2 linked regions of the Geomonas sp. RF6 genome follow. The main gene of each other region encodes a partner of the protein of the gene in region 2 in a complex. Links are inferred from orthologs where the notes say so. Each region holds a gene or a part of one and is shown on either strand. Other genes may lie near its edges.

Evidence for each region.
Region 1: the proteins of dnaN (region 2) and dnaX are in contact, whole or in part, in a cryo-EM structure (PDB 8GIZ), measured with the Escherichia coli proteins. The link is inferred for Geomonas sp. RF6 from one-to-one orthologs.

The regions. Positions count from the first base shown.
Region 1 is NZ_CP087999.1:1,721,800-1,729,286, forward strand. Bases 2,765-5,714 are described here. They hold dnaX (DNA polymerase III subunit gamma/tau), read right to left. Parts: upstream 5,144-5,714; coding sequence 3,386-5,143; downstream 2,765-3,385. Other genes in these bases: recR (recombination mediator RecR), read right to left, coding at 2,765-2,864; LPW11_RS07345 (YbaB/EbfC family nucleoid-associated protein), read right to left, coding at 3,021-3,335; LPW11_RS07365 (hypothetical protein), read right to left, coding at 5,521-5,714. In the rest of the region: nifJ (pyruvate:ferredoxin (flavodoxin) oxidoreductase), read right to left, coding at 1-2,018; more of recR, read right to left, coding at 2,271-2,764; more of LPW11_RS07365, read right to left, coding at 5,715-5,907; mfd (transcription-repair coupling factor), read left to right, coding at 6,192-7,487. UniProt on the Escherichia coli protein: Part of the beta sliding clamp loading complex, which hydrolyzes ATP to load the beta clamp onto primed DNA to form the DNA replication pre-initiation complex.
Region 2 is NZ_CP087999.1:1,934,475-1,941,958, reverse strand. What follows is about bases 4,538-7,484. They hold dnaN (DNA polymerase III subunit beta), read right to left. Parts: upstream 6,596-7,484; coding sequence 5,480-6,595; downstream 4,538-5,479. Other genes in these bases: dnaA (chromosomal replication initiator protein DnaA), read right to left, coding at 6,821-7,484; recF (DNA replication/repair protein RecF), read right to left, coding at 4,538-5,214. In the rest of the region: katG (catalase/peroxidase HPI), read right to left, coding at 1-887; LPW11_RS08340 (Fur family transcriptional regulator), read right to left, coding at 986-1,390; gyrB (DNA topoisomerase (ATP-hydrolyzing) subunit B), read right to left, coding at 1,670-4,087; more of recF, read right to left, coding at 4,120-4,537. UniProt on the Escherichia coli protein: Confers DNA tethering and processivity to DNA polymerases and other proteins. Acts as a clamp, forming a ring around DNA (a reaction catalyzed by the clamp-loading complex) which diffuses in an ATP-independent manner freely and bidirectionally along dsDNA.

The sequences.
Region 1 (7,487 bases), 210 kb from region 2 along the record:
GGGTAGGTACCGTCCGACGGCATCGCAGATACCGGGAGGTCGTCACCTTTCCCCGCGATGAGGGTCGCGGTGACCTGCTGCACGAATTCCGGAGCGTGAGCGCCGACTGCGGGGGGCCTTTTGGTGATCGCGGTGACGGACGGGGAGACCGGCATCTCGAAGATGTTCTCGAGCGCGGCATCGACCGCCTTGTTGTTCATCTCCACGACCTTCTCCCCTGCCTTGCCGTAGCTCTTCTTGATCGCCGTGCGGATGGAGTCCACAGCGGTCTCCAGCGGGATGATGTTGGAGATCTTGAAGAAGGCGGTCTGCATGATGACGTTGATGCGCGCCCCGAGGCCGAGCTCCTCGGCGAGCTTCGTGGCGTCGATGACGAAAACACGCAGCTTCTTCTCCACGATCGACTGCTGCACCTCCACCGGCATCCTGTCCCACACCTCGTCCTTGCTGAAGGGGGAGCACAGGAGGAAGGTCGCCCCTTCCTTCGCCTTGGAGAGCATGTCGTACTTCTCCAGGAAGGAGAAGTTGTGGCAGGCGATGAAGTCGGCCTGGTCGATGAGATACGGGGAGCGGATCACCTGCTTCCCGAAGCGCAGGTGGCTTGTGGTGACGGAGCCCGCCTTCTTCGAGTCGTACACGAAGTACGCCTGGACGTTGTAGTCTGTCGTCTCGCCGATGATCTTGATGGAGTTCTTGTTGGCGCCGACGGTGCCGTCCGAGCCGAGCCCGAAGAACATGGCGGAGTAGGTCTGTCCCGCCGGATTAAGGAAAGAGTGGTCGTAGGGAAGGGAGGTGCCGCAGACGTCCTCGGTGATCCCCACCACGAAGTGGTTCCTGGGGTGCGCCGCGGAGAGGTTGTCGAACACCGCCTTCACCATCCCCGGGGTGAACTCCTTCGAGCCGAGGCCGTAGCGCCCGCCGACGACGGTCGGGTAGGCGGAGAAGGAGGCTTTGCCGGCGGACATCATCTCGCCGAGCGCGGTGCGCACGTCGAGGTAGAGCGGCTCGCCGAGGGCCCCCGGCTCCTTCGTGCGGTCAAGTACCGCAATCGACTTCACCGTCGCCGGGAGGGCGGCCACGAAAGCCTCTGCCGGGAAGGGGCGGAACAGGCGGACCTTCAGCATGCCGACCTTTTCGCCGCGGGCCGCGAGCGTTTCGATCGTCTCCTCCACCGTCTCGGCGCCGGAGCCCATGATGACGACCACGCGCTCCGCGTCGGGCGCGCCGACGTACTGCACGAGGGAGTACTGGCGACCGGTGAGCTTCGCGAAGCGGTCCATCTCCTCCTGGACGATCCCGGGGGTGGCGACGTAGTACGGGTTCACCGTCTCGCGCCCCTGGAAGTACACGTCCGGGTTCTGCGCCGTGCCGCGCAGCACCGGGTGGTCCGGGGAGAGGGCCCGAGCCCTGTGGGCGCGGACCAGGTCCTCGTCGATCATGGCGCGCATGTCGTCAAAGGAGAGCTCCTCGACCTTCTGCACTTCGTGGGAGGTGCGGAAGCCGTCGAAGAAGTGCAGGAAGGGGACGCGGGACTTCAGCGTCGCGGCCTGGGAGATCAGGGCGAAGTCCATGACCTCCTGCACGTTGTTGGAGCAGAGCATCGCCCACCCGGTGGAGCGCACGCTCATGACATCGGAGTGGTCGCCGAAGATGGAGAGGGCCTGCGCCGCGATGGCGCGTGCGGAGACATGGAAGACGGTCGGGGTGAGCTCGCCGGCGATCTTGAACATGTTGGGGATCATCAGGAGGAGCCCCTGGCTCGCCGTGAAGGTGGTGGTCAGGGCACCGGCCTGCAGGGCGCCGTGTACGGTGCCGGCCGCGCCAGCCTCGGACTGCAGCTCGGACACCAGGGGTACCGTCCCCCAGATGTTCTTCTCCCCCCTGGCGCTCTTCACGTCGGAAATCTCGCCCATCACCGAGGAGGGGGTGATGGGGTAGATCGCGATCACCTCATTGGTGGCGTGTGCCACATGAGCCGCAGCGGTGTTACCGTCGATAGTTACCATTCTTCGGGCCATTTTGGTTCTCTCCTGTTTTAACCTGATTATGTATATCAACCCCTGGAGGCAGTGTCGCACGCAATGCCGGACCTGATGCCGCCTGTTCAGGCAGCGCAGATGGTACCGCGAGCGTCGAAAAATGGAGCTGTCCCCGGGCTTTTCCGGGGGACTTCAGAAGCAAGGTCAAAGCGGGATTTGCCAGAGAGGGGTGCGGAAGGCGGGAAGGGGGTGGGATCTAAAATGTCCTACAGATAACAAACGCCCAGAGCTTCAAAGCTCCGAGCGCCCCTCCACAGCCCGCTGCACGGTGGCGGTGTCAACGTATTCCAGATCGCTGCCGATCGGTATGCCGTGAGCCAGCCGGGTCACCCTGATGCAAAGCGGCTTTATCAATTTCGTCAAGTAAAGAGCAGTTGCCTCTCCCTCTACGGTGAAGTTGGTGGCGATCAAAACCTCGCGCACCCGCTCGTCCCGCAGTCTTTCCATGAGCTCCGCTATGCGCAGGCTCGCCGGCGTGATGCCGTTCAGGGGGGAGAGGGCCCCTTGCAATACATGGTACCGCCCGCGGAAGGCGCGGCTGCGTTCCATGGCGAGGAGATCCTGCGGTTCCTCCACCACACAAAGCGTCGACTCCTCCCGCTCCCCTGTGCAGATCTGGCAGGGGTCCTCTTCGGTGATGGCGAAACAGACGGAGCAGAACCGCACCTTCGCCGCCACCTCGTTCAGGCTCTCCGCGAGAGCCTCTATATTCCCCGGGGACTTCAGGAGATGAAACGCCAGTCTAAGGGCGCTCTTCTCGCCGACCCCCGGAAGTTTCTTCAGCTCTCCCAGCAGTCTGGTGAGCGAGTTTGAGAAATGTAGCATATTCCTCTTGCCGATAAAACAATTTTTTACTATTTATCTTTACCAAAATTTTTTTCGTGAGACGAGCCGGAAGGCCCTCCTCACGAAGGACAGGAAAGCCCGCCAGCCCTCCCGCTCGCACTCGTGCGACAGGGGGGCCGGCTGGCGCTGCCCGTCCTAGAAGAGACCGGGGATGTTCATCCCGCCGGTGATCTTGCTCATCTCCTCCGCCATGGCGGCGTGCACCTTCTTCAGTGCCTCGTTCACCGCGGTCATGACGAGATCCTGAAGCATTTCCACGTCTTCCGGGTCAACCGCTTCCTTCTTTATGGTGAGGGAGAGGACCTGATTCTTGCCGTTTACCACCACAGTCACGGCGCCCCCGCCGGTGGTCACCTCGGCGGTACGCTGCGCAGCCTCCTCCTGCAGTTTGCCCATCTTCTGCTGCATCATCTGCGCTTGCTTCATGATCTGCGCCAAACCTTTAGACATCTTCTCCTCCGCTTATGGTGTTTATCCTGGCCTTTGCCAGCCTAACGTCGTTATACTTTTTCCGCCGCAAGTTCCTGCACGTCGGCGATCTCGCCGTCGAAGAGGTGTACCGCCTGGGCGACCAGGGGGTGCTCTTCGGCCTCTTTCCTCAGTGTCTCCCTGCGGCGGGCATCTTCAAGGCTTTTTTTTTCCGCGAGCGTGGCGGGGGTATCGCTACCGGCGGCGGTGAGGGGGACGACGCGCACGTTCGTGTCGACACCGAAATACCCCTTCGCCATCGCCTTCAGGTCGGCGATCTTTTCCGGGTCCTGCAGGCTCTTCAGGTGGTAGGAGCCGACCGGCCCCCCGATCTCCAGGAGCTCGCGGGTCACCGTGATAGGGTGCACCTCCTCGAGGAAGGTGGCAAGGAAAGGTTTCTTCCCCTTCACGTAGCGCACCAGTCCCGCCCAGAGCTCGTCCCGGTCGGCACCCGCGGGGGCGAGGGGCGCGGCGGCAACCGGCGCCTCACGGGGGGGAGCCGGGGCAGCACTCGCCGGAGCCGGCGGAGGCGCAAAAGCCGGTGCCTTCGCGGGAGCGGCCTCGCGCACAGGGGGCGCAGGCGCGGCCGGCGCCGCAGCGGGACGGGGTGCACCTTGCGGTGCAGGGCGCGGGGCGGCTGCCACGGAAACCCCGCCCTCCAGCGCCTTCAGCCTGCGCAGGAGCTCGTCCACCGGGATGGCGGGGGCGAGCGAGGTCATCTTTAAAAGCGCCATCTCCAGGATCAGGCGTGGAAAACTTCCCTGCGCCATCTCCCCTTCGGCCTTCAGCAGTATCTGCAGGCGGCGCTGCACCTCCTGCCCGGTCGTGCCGCGCGCCAGCGCTCCCATCTCTTCCACTTCCGCCTCGGAAAGATCGAGAAGGTCCGCCCCGTCCGGCACCGCGTTCAGCACCGCGACCGCCCGCAAGCGCTCGATGAGTTCCTGGCAGAAGTGGCGCATGCTGTAGCCGAAGGAGTCTACCCGGGCCACCAGCTGCAGCACCCCCCGGGAGTCCCCGGAAAAGACGGCGCGGCAGGCGTCGGAGAGGAGAGTGCGGTCGACGACCCCGAGGAGCGCCGCGGCGTCCGCATCGGAAACGGTCGCACCGCAGAAGGCGAGGACCTGGTCGAGGGTGGAGAGCGCGTCGCGCATGCTCCCGTCACCCTTGCGGGCCACGAGGTTCAGCGCCTCGTCACTGATCGCCACCCCTTCCTGGTCCACGATGAAGCGCAGGCGTGCCGCGATGCGCGGGAGCGCGATCCTCTTGAAGTCGAAGCGCTGGCAGCGGGAGAGGATGGTGATCGGGACCTTGTGCGGCTCGGTGGTGGCGAAGATGAACTTTACGTGGGGGGGAGGCTCTTCGAGCGTCTTCAGAAGCGCGTTGAACGCGCTCGTGGAGAGCATGTGGACTTCGTCGATGATGAATATCTTGTAGCGGGAGCGCGAGGGGAGGTACTTGATGTTTTCGCGCAGCTCGCGCACATCGTCGACACTGGTATTGGAGGCGCCGTCGATCTCGAAGACGTCGACCGAGGTTCCCTGGGTGATCTCCTGGCAGGCCGGGCACTCGTTGCACGGCTCCGTCGTCGTCCCCGTCTCGCAGTTCAGCGCCTTCGCGAGGATGCGGGCGGAACTCGTCTTCCCCACCCCGCGCGCGCCGGTAAAGAGAAAGGCATGCGCCACGCGGCCGCCGTCGATGGCGTTTTTCAGCGTCTGGCTGACGTGCTCCTGCCCTACCAGATCAGTAAAGGTCTGGGGACGCCACTTTCTGGCTAAAACGAGATAGGACAAGGGAGCTTACCTCTTGGCAGCAATCCGGAAGGGGGGGAATCTGGAGAACGGCGGGTTGCGGAGAGAGCTGATAGCTGGGCTACCCCGCGGCACACGGTGGCGGTTACTGCCGCTGCTTCCTTCCGGACCTGACGGGGTTCATAACCTTCCGTTGCGCGGGACCCAGCTATCAGGTCTATCCGCAAGGAAATTATGGCGGAGAGAGAGGGATTCGAACCCTCGGTACGCTATTAACGTACACACGCTTTCCAGGCGTGCTCCTTCAACCACTCGGACATCTCTCCACGAGAAGTAGGTTTATAATATGTGCCGCGGATTTTGTAAAGCGTTTTTTGCGGGAGGCGTCACCCGCCGCGCGGGAGCCCCCGCAGGGGGAGCTACGCCTCGAGGTCGGAGGCAGTTGGAGAGGGTGCGGTATCATCCTTCCCGCTCTGCGTCGCACGCGGCAGAAGGCCGTTGCGCTCCATGAGCGCCTGCAACAGGGAAGGATGCTCCTTGTGCTTCATGATCTGCTTGACGATGATTTCGCGCACGGAAAGAAGTTCCTGCTTCAGCGCCTCGGCATGGCGCACCAGGCGGCGCGCCCGGGCATCGCTGCGCACGTACGGGGCGAGGAGATGCACGGCCTCTCCTATCTTCTGGCTCACCAGAACCCTCTCCCGGTAGTCTTCCAGCATCCCCCCCCTCAGGCGCTCCTCCAGCGCGTCGAACTCCGCTGTGAAGTAATTGAGGACGTCCGCATGGACCGTGTCGTTTTCTCTCATCAAATTCACCATCACCTTTTTGCAATTCTTGCAGACAGAGTTGGCACTTCCCTGCCACAAAATTTCTATTCGGCACCACCTTCGTTTTCTTTATCCCTTATTTCCGATTTGAGCACATTAATTTAAGGAGAAAGAAGCCGCCTTCCAATACCTTCCGTGTCCCCTCCCCCGCATCGGCGACGGAAAGGGTGCGAAGCTGCGCCAGAACCGCCTCTGGCTAAAGTGCAGCAATTTTGCTATGCTGCTCCAGATACATCCCACTCCCACGGAAACCCGAAGAGTACATGACCACTACCCCCGATTACCTTCAGGAAATCTCCGCCCTCCTCACACCGGAAAACGCGACGGCAAGCGTCGCCGGTCTGAAAGGCTCGGCCCCCGCCTACCTTCTCTCCCGCCTCCTGGCGGCTGCCTCCGCACCGCTGCTGATCGTGACGCCGGACCAGGACAGCGCCGACGAGATGGTGCGGGAATTGCGCTTTTTCTCCGCGACGCCGGAGGAGATTGTCCCCTTCCCCGCCTGGGACATAGCGCCGATGGAGGCCGCCCCGGTGCACGCCGACGTGATCGGGGAGCGGCTGAACGCGCTCTTCCGGCTCCTGGACGGGCGCGCCCGCGCGGTGGTGGTTCCGGCCCAGGCCGCGCTCCAGCGGGTCATGCCGCGCGCCACCCTCGGCGAGGTCTCGCAGTACCTGGTGACCGGCGAGGAGCTCGAGCGGGAGACCCTCCTGCACAAGCTGGTGCAGCTCGGCTACAGCCAGACGCCGGTGGTGGAGGACCGCAGCACCTTCTCCGTGCGCGGCGGGATCCTGGACGTCTTCCCCCCCGACCTGGAAAAACCGGTGCGCATCGAGTTCTTCGGCGACCAGGTGGAGACGATGCGCGCCTTCGATCCGCTGACCCAGCGCTCGCTGGAGCCGGTGGAGGAGCTCGTGCTCCTTCCGGGGCGCGAATTCATCCTCTCCGAGGAGGTGCTGAAGCGCTTCGCCCCCCTCCTGAAGAGGCGCTGCGACGAGATGGGGATCGGCGCCGACCGGCGCCGGGAACTCCTGGACCAGCTGCAGCACGGCATGTACCCCCCCGGCGTCGACTTCCTGCAGCCCCTCTTCCACCCCGGGCTGGAGACGATCCTCGACTACGGCGGGGGGGGGGCGATCCGCGTCCTCGTCGACCCGGCGGCATTCGAGGACGCCGCAGCGAAATTCTCCGAGCAGGTAAGCCAGGGGGTGGCGCGCGCCTCCCTGCGCGACGCCGTCTTTTGCGAGCCGCAGCAGCTCTACCTTTCCCCCGGGGAGTTCCAGAGGCTCCTGGAGAAGGGGAAACTCCTTCTCCTCCCCCAGCTGGAGATCGGAACAGAGGAGAGCACGCTGAGGGTCGTCACGGAGGGGAACGCCGACCTGAAGCTGGAGATCGCCCCGGAAGGGGAACGAGCCCTTTCCGGCCTCACCGATCGCCTCTCCGCTTTCCTGGCGGCGGACTACCGCGTTCTCATCCCCTGCCACCAGCCGGGGCAGGCGCGCAGGCTCTTCGAGCTCCTGAGCCGCTACCAGCTACCGCTGGACGTCCTGGAAGGGGGATTC
Region 2 (7,484 bases):
CCGCAGCCGCTCCCCAGGCTGCACTTCCAGCCGAGCCCCATCTCCTCGATGGCAGCGGCTTCCGGTTCAGGTCCTACATGCGACGCGGGGCCCGCGCCATGACATTTCCCGAAAGTGTGTCCACCCGCGATGAGTGCGACCGTCTCTGCGTCGTTCATCGCCATGCGCCCGAAGGTCTCCCGCACGTCGCGGCCGGAGGCGACCGGATCGGGGTTGCCGTTCGGACCTTCGGGGTTCACGTAGATCAGCCCCATCTGTACGGCGGCGAGGGGATTCTCCAGGTCGCGCTCGCCGGAGTAGCGCTTGTCGCCAAGCCACTCTTTCTCGGTCCCCCAGTGGATGTCCTCTTGCGGCTCCCACACGTCCTCGCGTCCGCCGCCGAAGCCGAAGGTCTTGAACCCCATCGACTCCAGGGCGCAGTTGCCGGCAAGGATCATGAGATCGGCCCAGGAGATAGCGGCGCCGTATTTCTGCTTTATAGGCCACAAAAGCCGGCGCGCCTTATCGAGATTGACGTTGTCCGGCCAACTGTTCAGCGGCGCGAAGCGCTGGGTACCTCCCCCTGCCCCCCCGCGGCCGTCCCCCGTACGGTAGGTGCCTGCGCTGTGCCACGCCATCCGGATAAAGAGCGGCCCGTAGTGCCCCCAGTCCGCCGGCCACCACTCCTTCGATTCAGTCATCAGCGCATAGAGGTCGTTCTTTACGCCCCCCAGGTCGAGTTTCTTGAACTCCTCGGCATAGTTGAACTCCTCCCCCAGCGGATTGCTCAGGGGAGAGTTCTGGTGGAGAATCTTGAGGTTCAACTGGTTGGGCCACCAGTCGCGGTTTGAGGTGCCAGCAGTGACAATGGGTACGCTCGGTCCGGCCGTTACTGTTACCGTGTCCATATACGCTTACCTCCCGTGCTCTTGGAATTCCCTCTCCTGGATCATTTGCGCTGTACCCGATCAGAGCCCTCCCCTATTGGAAGCGCAAAAAGAAGATTTCAACCTTCCTTCCCCAGGCAATCCCTGCAGTAACCGTAGTATTCGAGTCGCTTCTGATGGGCCCTGAATCCTGTCCGCTCTTCAATCGCTTCGACTGCTGCAGGCACCCCTTCCTGAAAGTCTTCGATTTTGCCGCACCCCAGGCAAATGAGGTTGAGATGGTCTGCCGTATTCGGCTCGTAACGGTTGTCCCTGTCGTAGAAATCGAGTTCCTTGATAAGCCCGAGACCCTTGAGCAGGTTCAAGGTGTAATAGACCGTCGAGGCGCTTATTTTCGGCACCTTTTCCTTTGCTGTCTCAAGGAGGGTGCAGGCGCTGGGATGGTTTTCCCCCCCGGCGAGAAGATCGATGATCAGAAGGCGCTGCGGAGTCAGTTTCAGCCCCTCATCCCGAAGCGCCTGCACGATCCTCTTTTTGATCTCGTCAGATTCGATGGTGCCCCCCTAATTCGTACTGGTTCCTATTAATAGAAAAAAATGATACCGGGGCTAAGCTTACTGTCAAGACGCCATGAAGGCATACAAATGCAAAACCCCGCCCTGATTCCAGCTACTTCTGGAGCCACGGCGGGGTTTTTTGCTGCAGAGGGTCATTGCGCTGGGGAGGCTTGCCCAAAACGAAAATGCCGCCCCTGAGAATTTTCCAGGAGCGGCATTTCCAGACAGCAGCGACGACGGACGGTGCTAGATATCCAGGTTCGAGACGTTGAGCGCGTTCTGCTCGATGAAGTTGCGGCGCGGCTCGACCTGGTCACCCATGAGGACGGTGAAGATCTCTTCGGCAGCGACCGCATCCTCGATCTTCACCTGCAGAAGCACCCGGTTTTCCTGGTGCATGGTGGTCTCCCAGAGCTGCTCCGGGTTCATCTCTCCGAGGCCTTTGTAGCGCTGGATGTACAGACCCTTCTTCGCGGTCTCCAGGAAGAAGGCGACGACCTCCTCCTGGCGCTCCGTGGTGAGGAGGAGCTTCTCCTCGCCGGCGCCCCCTTCGGTCTCCTTCCGTTGGGAGACGTAGGCGGTGCTGCTGCCGAAAGTCCCGGAGACGCGGTTGTAACTGTCGGCAAGGAGGCCGTAGTCGTAGGAGTTGATGAGGTCGACCGTCTGGTTGTCGGCGCGCACGCGCAGGTTACCGAAGGAGAAGACGATGGCGCCGGCCTGGGCGGTCTGGTCCTCGTAATCGACCTCGGGGAAGCACTCCTTCACCTTCGGGAGCTGTGCCACGAGGTCGGAGAGCTCCTCGATCCCCTTGCGTACGTTGCACTTCAGGAGGACGTTCAGGAGCTGGTCGTTGATCCCCTTTTTCACCACCTTGTCGAAGAGGGCGTTGTGGTCGATGAACTGGCGAAGGATGGGGATGATCTGCTTCCCGCGGTAGACGCGCTCGTCGGCGCCGAGCTTCAGCACCATCTCGTCGGTCCCCTCCTCGAGGAGGTAGCTCTGCAGCGCCGCTTCGTTTTTCAGGTATTGCTCGCGCTTGCCGCGCTTGATCTTGTACAGCGGCGGCTGCGCGATGTAGAGGTAGCCGCGCTCGATGAGCTCCATCATCTGACGGAAGAAGAAGGTCAGAAGAAGGGTGAGGATGTGGGAGCCGTCGACGTCCGCATCGGTCATGATGATGATGCGGTGGTAGCGAAGCTTCGCGATGTCGAAGTCCCCTTTCCCGATCCCGGTGCCGAGCGCGGAGATCAGGGTGCGGATCTCCTGGGAGGTGAGCATCTTGTCGAAGCGCGCCTTCTCGACGTTCAGGATCTTTCCCTTCAAGGGGAGGATCGCCTGGTACTTGCGGTCACGCCCCTGCTTCGCCGAGCCACCTGCGGAGTCACCCTCGACGAGGAAGAGTTCGCAGAGCGCAGGGTCCTTCTCCTGGCAGTCGGCGAGCTTTCCGGGGAGGGTGCCGATCTCCAGCGCCCCCTTGCGGCGCGTCAGGTCGCGCGCTTTTCTCGCCGCCTCGCGGGCGCGGGCCGCATCGATCGACTTCTCGAGGATGCGCTTCGCCATCTGGGGGTTCTCCTCCAGGTACATGGCGAGCTTTTCGTTCATGAGGGTCTCTACGTACCCCTTCACTTCGGAGTTCCCAAGCTTCGTCTTCGTCTGCCCCTCGAACTGCGGCTGCGGGATCTTCACGGAGATGACGGAAGTGAGCCCCTCGCGCAGGTCGTCGCCGGAGATCGCCACCTTCACGTTTTTCAGGAGGTTGTTGGCGTTCGCGTAGTTGTTCATGGTGCGCGTCAGCGCCGCCTTGAAGCCGACGAGGTGGGTACCACCCTCATGGGTGTTGATGTTGTTGGCAAAGGAGAAGATCTTCTCGTCGTAGGAGTCGTTGTACTGCATCGCCACTTCGATCTCCACACCGCCGCGCTCGCCGCGGAAGTAGATCGGATCGGAGTTGATGACGTTCTTGTTCTTGTTCAGGAACTCCACGAAGGAGCGGATACCCCCCTCGTAGAAGAACTCGTGCCCCTTCTCGGAGCGCTCGTCGTAGATCTTGATGCGCACACCGGCGTTCAGGAAGGCGAGCTCGCGCAGACGCTGGGAAAGGACGTCGAAGGAGAACTCCACCGTCTCGAAGATCTCGCCGTCGGGGAAGAAGGTGACCTTGGTGCCGCGCTTCTTCGTCTCGCCGCTCTCGGCGAGCGGTGCCAGCGGCACCCCTCTCTCGTAGCTCTGGTTGTAGATCTTCCCGTTGCGGCGGATTTCCAGGTGCAGCTGGCGCGAGAGCGCGTTCACCACGGAGATCCCCACGCCGTGCAGGCCGCCGGAGACCTTGTAGGAGCTGTTGTCGAACTTCCCCCCGGCATGAAGGACAGTGAGGACTACCTCCGCGGCCGATTTCCCCTCCGTGGGGTGCATGTCGGTCGGGATGCCGCGGCCGTTATCCACGACCGTGACGGAGCCGTCCAGGTGGATGGTGACGGTGATGTCGTCGCAGTAGCCGGCGAGCGCCTCGTCTATGGAGTTGTCCACCACTTCGTAGACCAGATGGTGCAGTCCCTGGGAGGCGGTGGAGCCGATGTACATCGCCGGCCTCTTGCGGACCGCCGACAGCCCCTCCAGAACCTTGATCTTGTCTGCACCGTAATCGCTTTGTTCTTCTCTGTTCATCGCTGCCTCAATTGTCATCCGTACCTGTACCTCTAGTGAAGAATCCTTCCCTCTCTAATCTGGAACGCCCGGTGCTGTGCCCCCTCCTCGAAGGGGACGTTTTGCAGGGCGGTGGTGGTGATAAAGACCTGCATCTCCCTGTTTTTGAGAAACTCCATCAGGTTCGCGTTGCGCTCCCGGTCCAGCTCGCTCGTCATGTCGTCCAGAAGGAGCACCGGCGGCGCGCCGAAGCGCCTGTGCAGGTACTCGATCTCCGCCATCTTCAGCGCCAGCACAAAGCTCCTTTGCTGCCCCTGCGAACCGAAGTGGCGCACCGGCCGCCCGTCGAGCGCGAAGTAGATGTCGTCGCGGTGCGGTCCCGCAACAGTCGTCCCCCGCCTCTTTTCCTCGGCGGCGTGCGCCTTCAGCGTTTTTAGGAGCGTCTCCTCCGGGTCGGCGAGGTACGCCTCCCGCTCCATGAGGTTCAGGCGGTAGGAGAGCACCACCTCCTCGTCGTTTCCGGAGATCTGCTTGTAGAAGAACTGCAAAAGCCCCTGCATCTCCTCCAGATACGCCACACGCCGGGCAACCACTCCTGCCGCCGCGTGCGCCAGCTGCTCGCTCCACACGTCGAGACCCGAGAGTTCCCCGCGCTTTAGCAATGCGTTGCGGTTCTTGAGGATCTTGGAATAGTCGTGGAAGAGGGCGAGGTAGCCGAGGTCGCCGGTGAAGACGGCCCGGTCCAGATAGCGGCGCCGCAGCTCCGGAGCCCCCCGGACCATGGAGATTTCCTCGGGGGTGAAGACCACCACGTTCAGGTTCCCGAAGAAATCGTCCATGCGGGTTGCGATTTTCCCGTCGACCTTCCCCTTTTTCCCCTGTTTTTCCAGAAGGAGGGAGATGTCCCTCTTGACGCAGTCCTTCTCTACGACCCCACGGATGAGGGAAAAGTCCGCCCCGAACGTGATGAGTTCCGCGTTCCTGGCCAGCTTGAAGGACTTCATGGTGGAGAGGAGATAGATCGACTCCAGCAGGTTGGTCTTGCCCTGACCGTTGTTTCCGTAGAAGACGTTGAACCGCGCGCCCGGCGTCAGTTCAAGGTTTTTCAGGTTGCGAAAGGAGCTAACTCTTAGTCCTAGTAATCTCATCCGGTCTTCTGGAACCTTGTGCCCCTTGGTTTCCTGGCGTGGAAATAGCCCAACACGCTATTTTAATGCTTTTGCCCCCTCTTTGGCTATTAATTAATTTTTCAGGCCTTCACAACGCCGCCAGAGCCGCCTCCAGCGCCAGCTCCGATCCCCGTGATCCCGCGTCCCTCCCCTTTCAAGGGGGAGGACAGGAGGGGGATGGGGTTTCCTGCCTTCGGCGCCGAATCCCCGTATTTCCACAGCAGGGCACGGGAGGTGGCGTCGTCTACAGCCTCATCGGCATGATGACCGCCATGAAGTCGCTCTCTTCTGCGGAGTTCATCACCACCGGGGAGAATTCATCCTTGAACTTGAGCTCGACCTCCTGCTCGTCCATCACCGCGAGGACGTCGATCAAGTACTTGGCATTGAAGCGTGCCGAGATCGGGGTACCGTCGTAGGTCACTTCCATCTCCTCCCGAGCCTCGCCGAGTTCCGGGTTGCTGGAGGAGATAACCATGACGTCCGGGCTCACCTCGATGCGGATCCCTTTGAACTTTTCGCTGGAGAGGATGGACATCCTTTTCAGGGAGTGGAGGAAACGGTCCCTGTTCACGTGGACGGACTTGTCGTTTCCTTTCGGAATGACCTTCGTGTAGTCCGGGAACTCGCCGTCGATGAGGCGCATGACGACGACGGTGTTTCCTTTCTTGATGACGGCGCTGTTGTCCATGAACCCGAGCATGATCGCCGCCGATTCCTCGTCGACCATCTTTTTGAGCTCGAAGATCCCTTTCTTGGGGAAGATGACCCCTTTCGCGAGCTCAGCGGAGATGCTCCCTTCGATCCCCTTTTCAGCGACAGAGAGACGGTGGCCGTCGGTGGCGACCATCTTGAGTAGCGTGCCGGACTCGTCGACCGCCTTTACGAAGACGCCGTTCAGGTTGTACTTCGTCTCGTCGTAGCAGATGGCGTAGGAGGTCTTCTCGATCATCTGCTTGAGGATCGCGTTGTCGAGAAGGATAAAGCTCTCGTCCTTTACCTTCGGGAAGTAGGGGAACTCCTCGGAGGAGAGGCCGACGATGTTGAAGCGCGCCTTGCCGCAGACGATCTCCACCCAGTCGTTGTCCCGTGTGGTGAAGTGGATTTCCTGGTCGGGCATCTCCTTTACGATCTCGTAGAGCTTCTTGGCGGAGACGGTGATCTTCCCTTCGCGGATGACCTCGATCGGGTACGAGCTGCGCATGCCGACTTCCAGGTCCGTGGCGGTGATGTTCAGCGTGTCGCTCGTCGCCTCCAGAAGGGTGTTCGAAAGGATGGGCATGGTGGATCTCTTTTCCACGATACCCTGGATGCGCTGCAGGGCTTTCATAAAGACATCTTTGCTTATCTTGAATTCCATCTTTTCTCCCTTCTCCGTCCGCGCTTCTTTTTCTAAGGTTTTTATGTCTTTTCAGTAGTAGTAGATAGATGCCTGTTGAAATGTGGACAAGCTTCGTAAAGGTGCGGCGCGTCGTCTCTTTCCGGCGTGGGAAACCCTGATGATTGCCGGGCTACTTTTTCCGCTTCCTGCACAGGAGGCTTTTCCGGGTGTGAACAACAGGGGAGTTGTCCACACTTTTCCCCATTACGCCAACACCTTTTTCTTTATGTCTTCCACAGAGGCCCGGAACTCCGCGTCGCCGGCCATCTGCTTCTCGATCTTCTTCACGGAGTGGATGATCGTCGAGTGGTCCTTCCCTCCGAACTTCTCGCCGATCTCCGGATAGCTCGCCTTGGTGAGCTCGCGGCAGATGAAGATGGCGATCTGTCGCGGCACCACGAGCGTCTTCACCCTCTTGTCGCTTTTCAGCTCCGAGAGTTTGATCCTGAAGTGGTCGGCGACGATCTTCTGGATCATCTCCACCGTGATTTCCTTCGTCTTTTCGACGATGATGTCCTTCATGACCTCGCGGGCCATGTTCAGCGTCAGGGCGCTTCCGGTGAGGCTCGCGAAGGCCTCCAGGCGGATCAGCATCCCCTCGAGCTCCCGGATGTTGCTCGTCGCGCCGTTGGCGAGGAAGAAGGCGACATCGTCCGGGAGCTCGATCCCGTGCATGTCGGACTTCTTCTTGAGAATCGCCATCTTCGTCTCGATGTTCGGCGGCTGGATGTCCGCGATGAGCCCCCACTCGAAGCGGGAGCGCAGCCGCTCCTCGAGCCCCGGGATCTCCTTCGGGAACTTGTCGCTGGTGATGACAATCTGCTTGTGCGAGTCGTAGAGGGCGTTGAAGGTGTGGAAAAACTCCTCC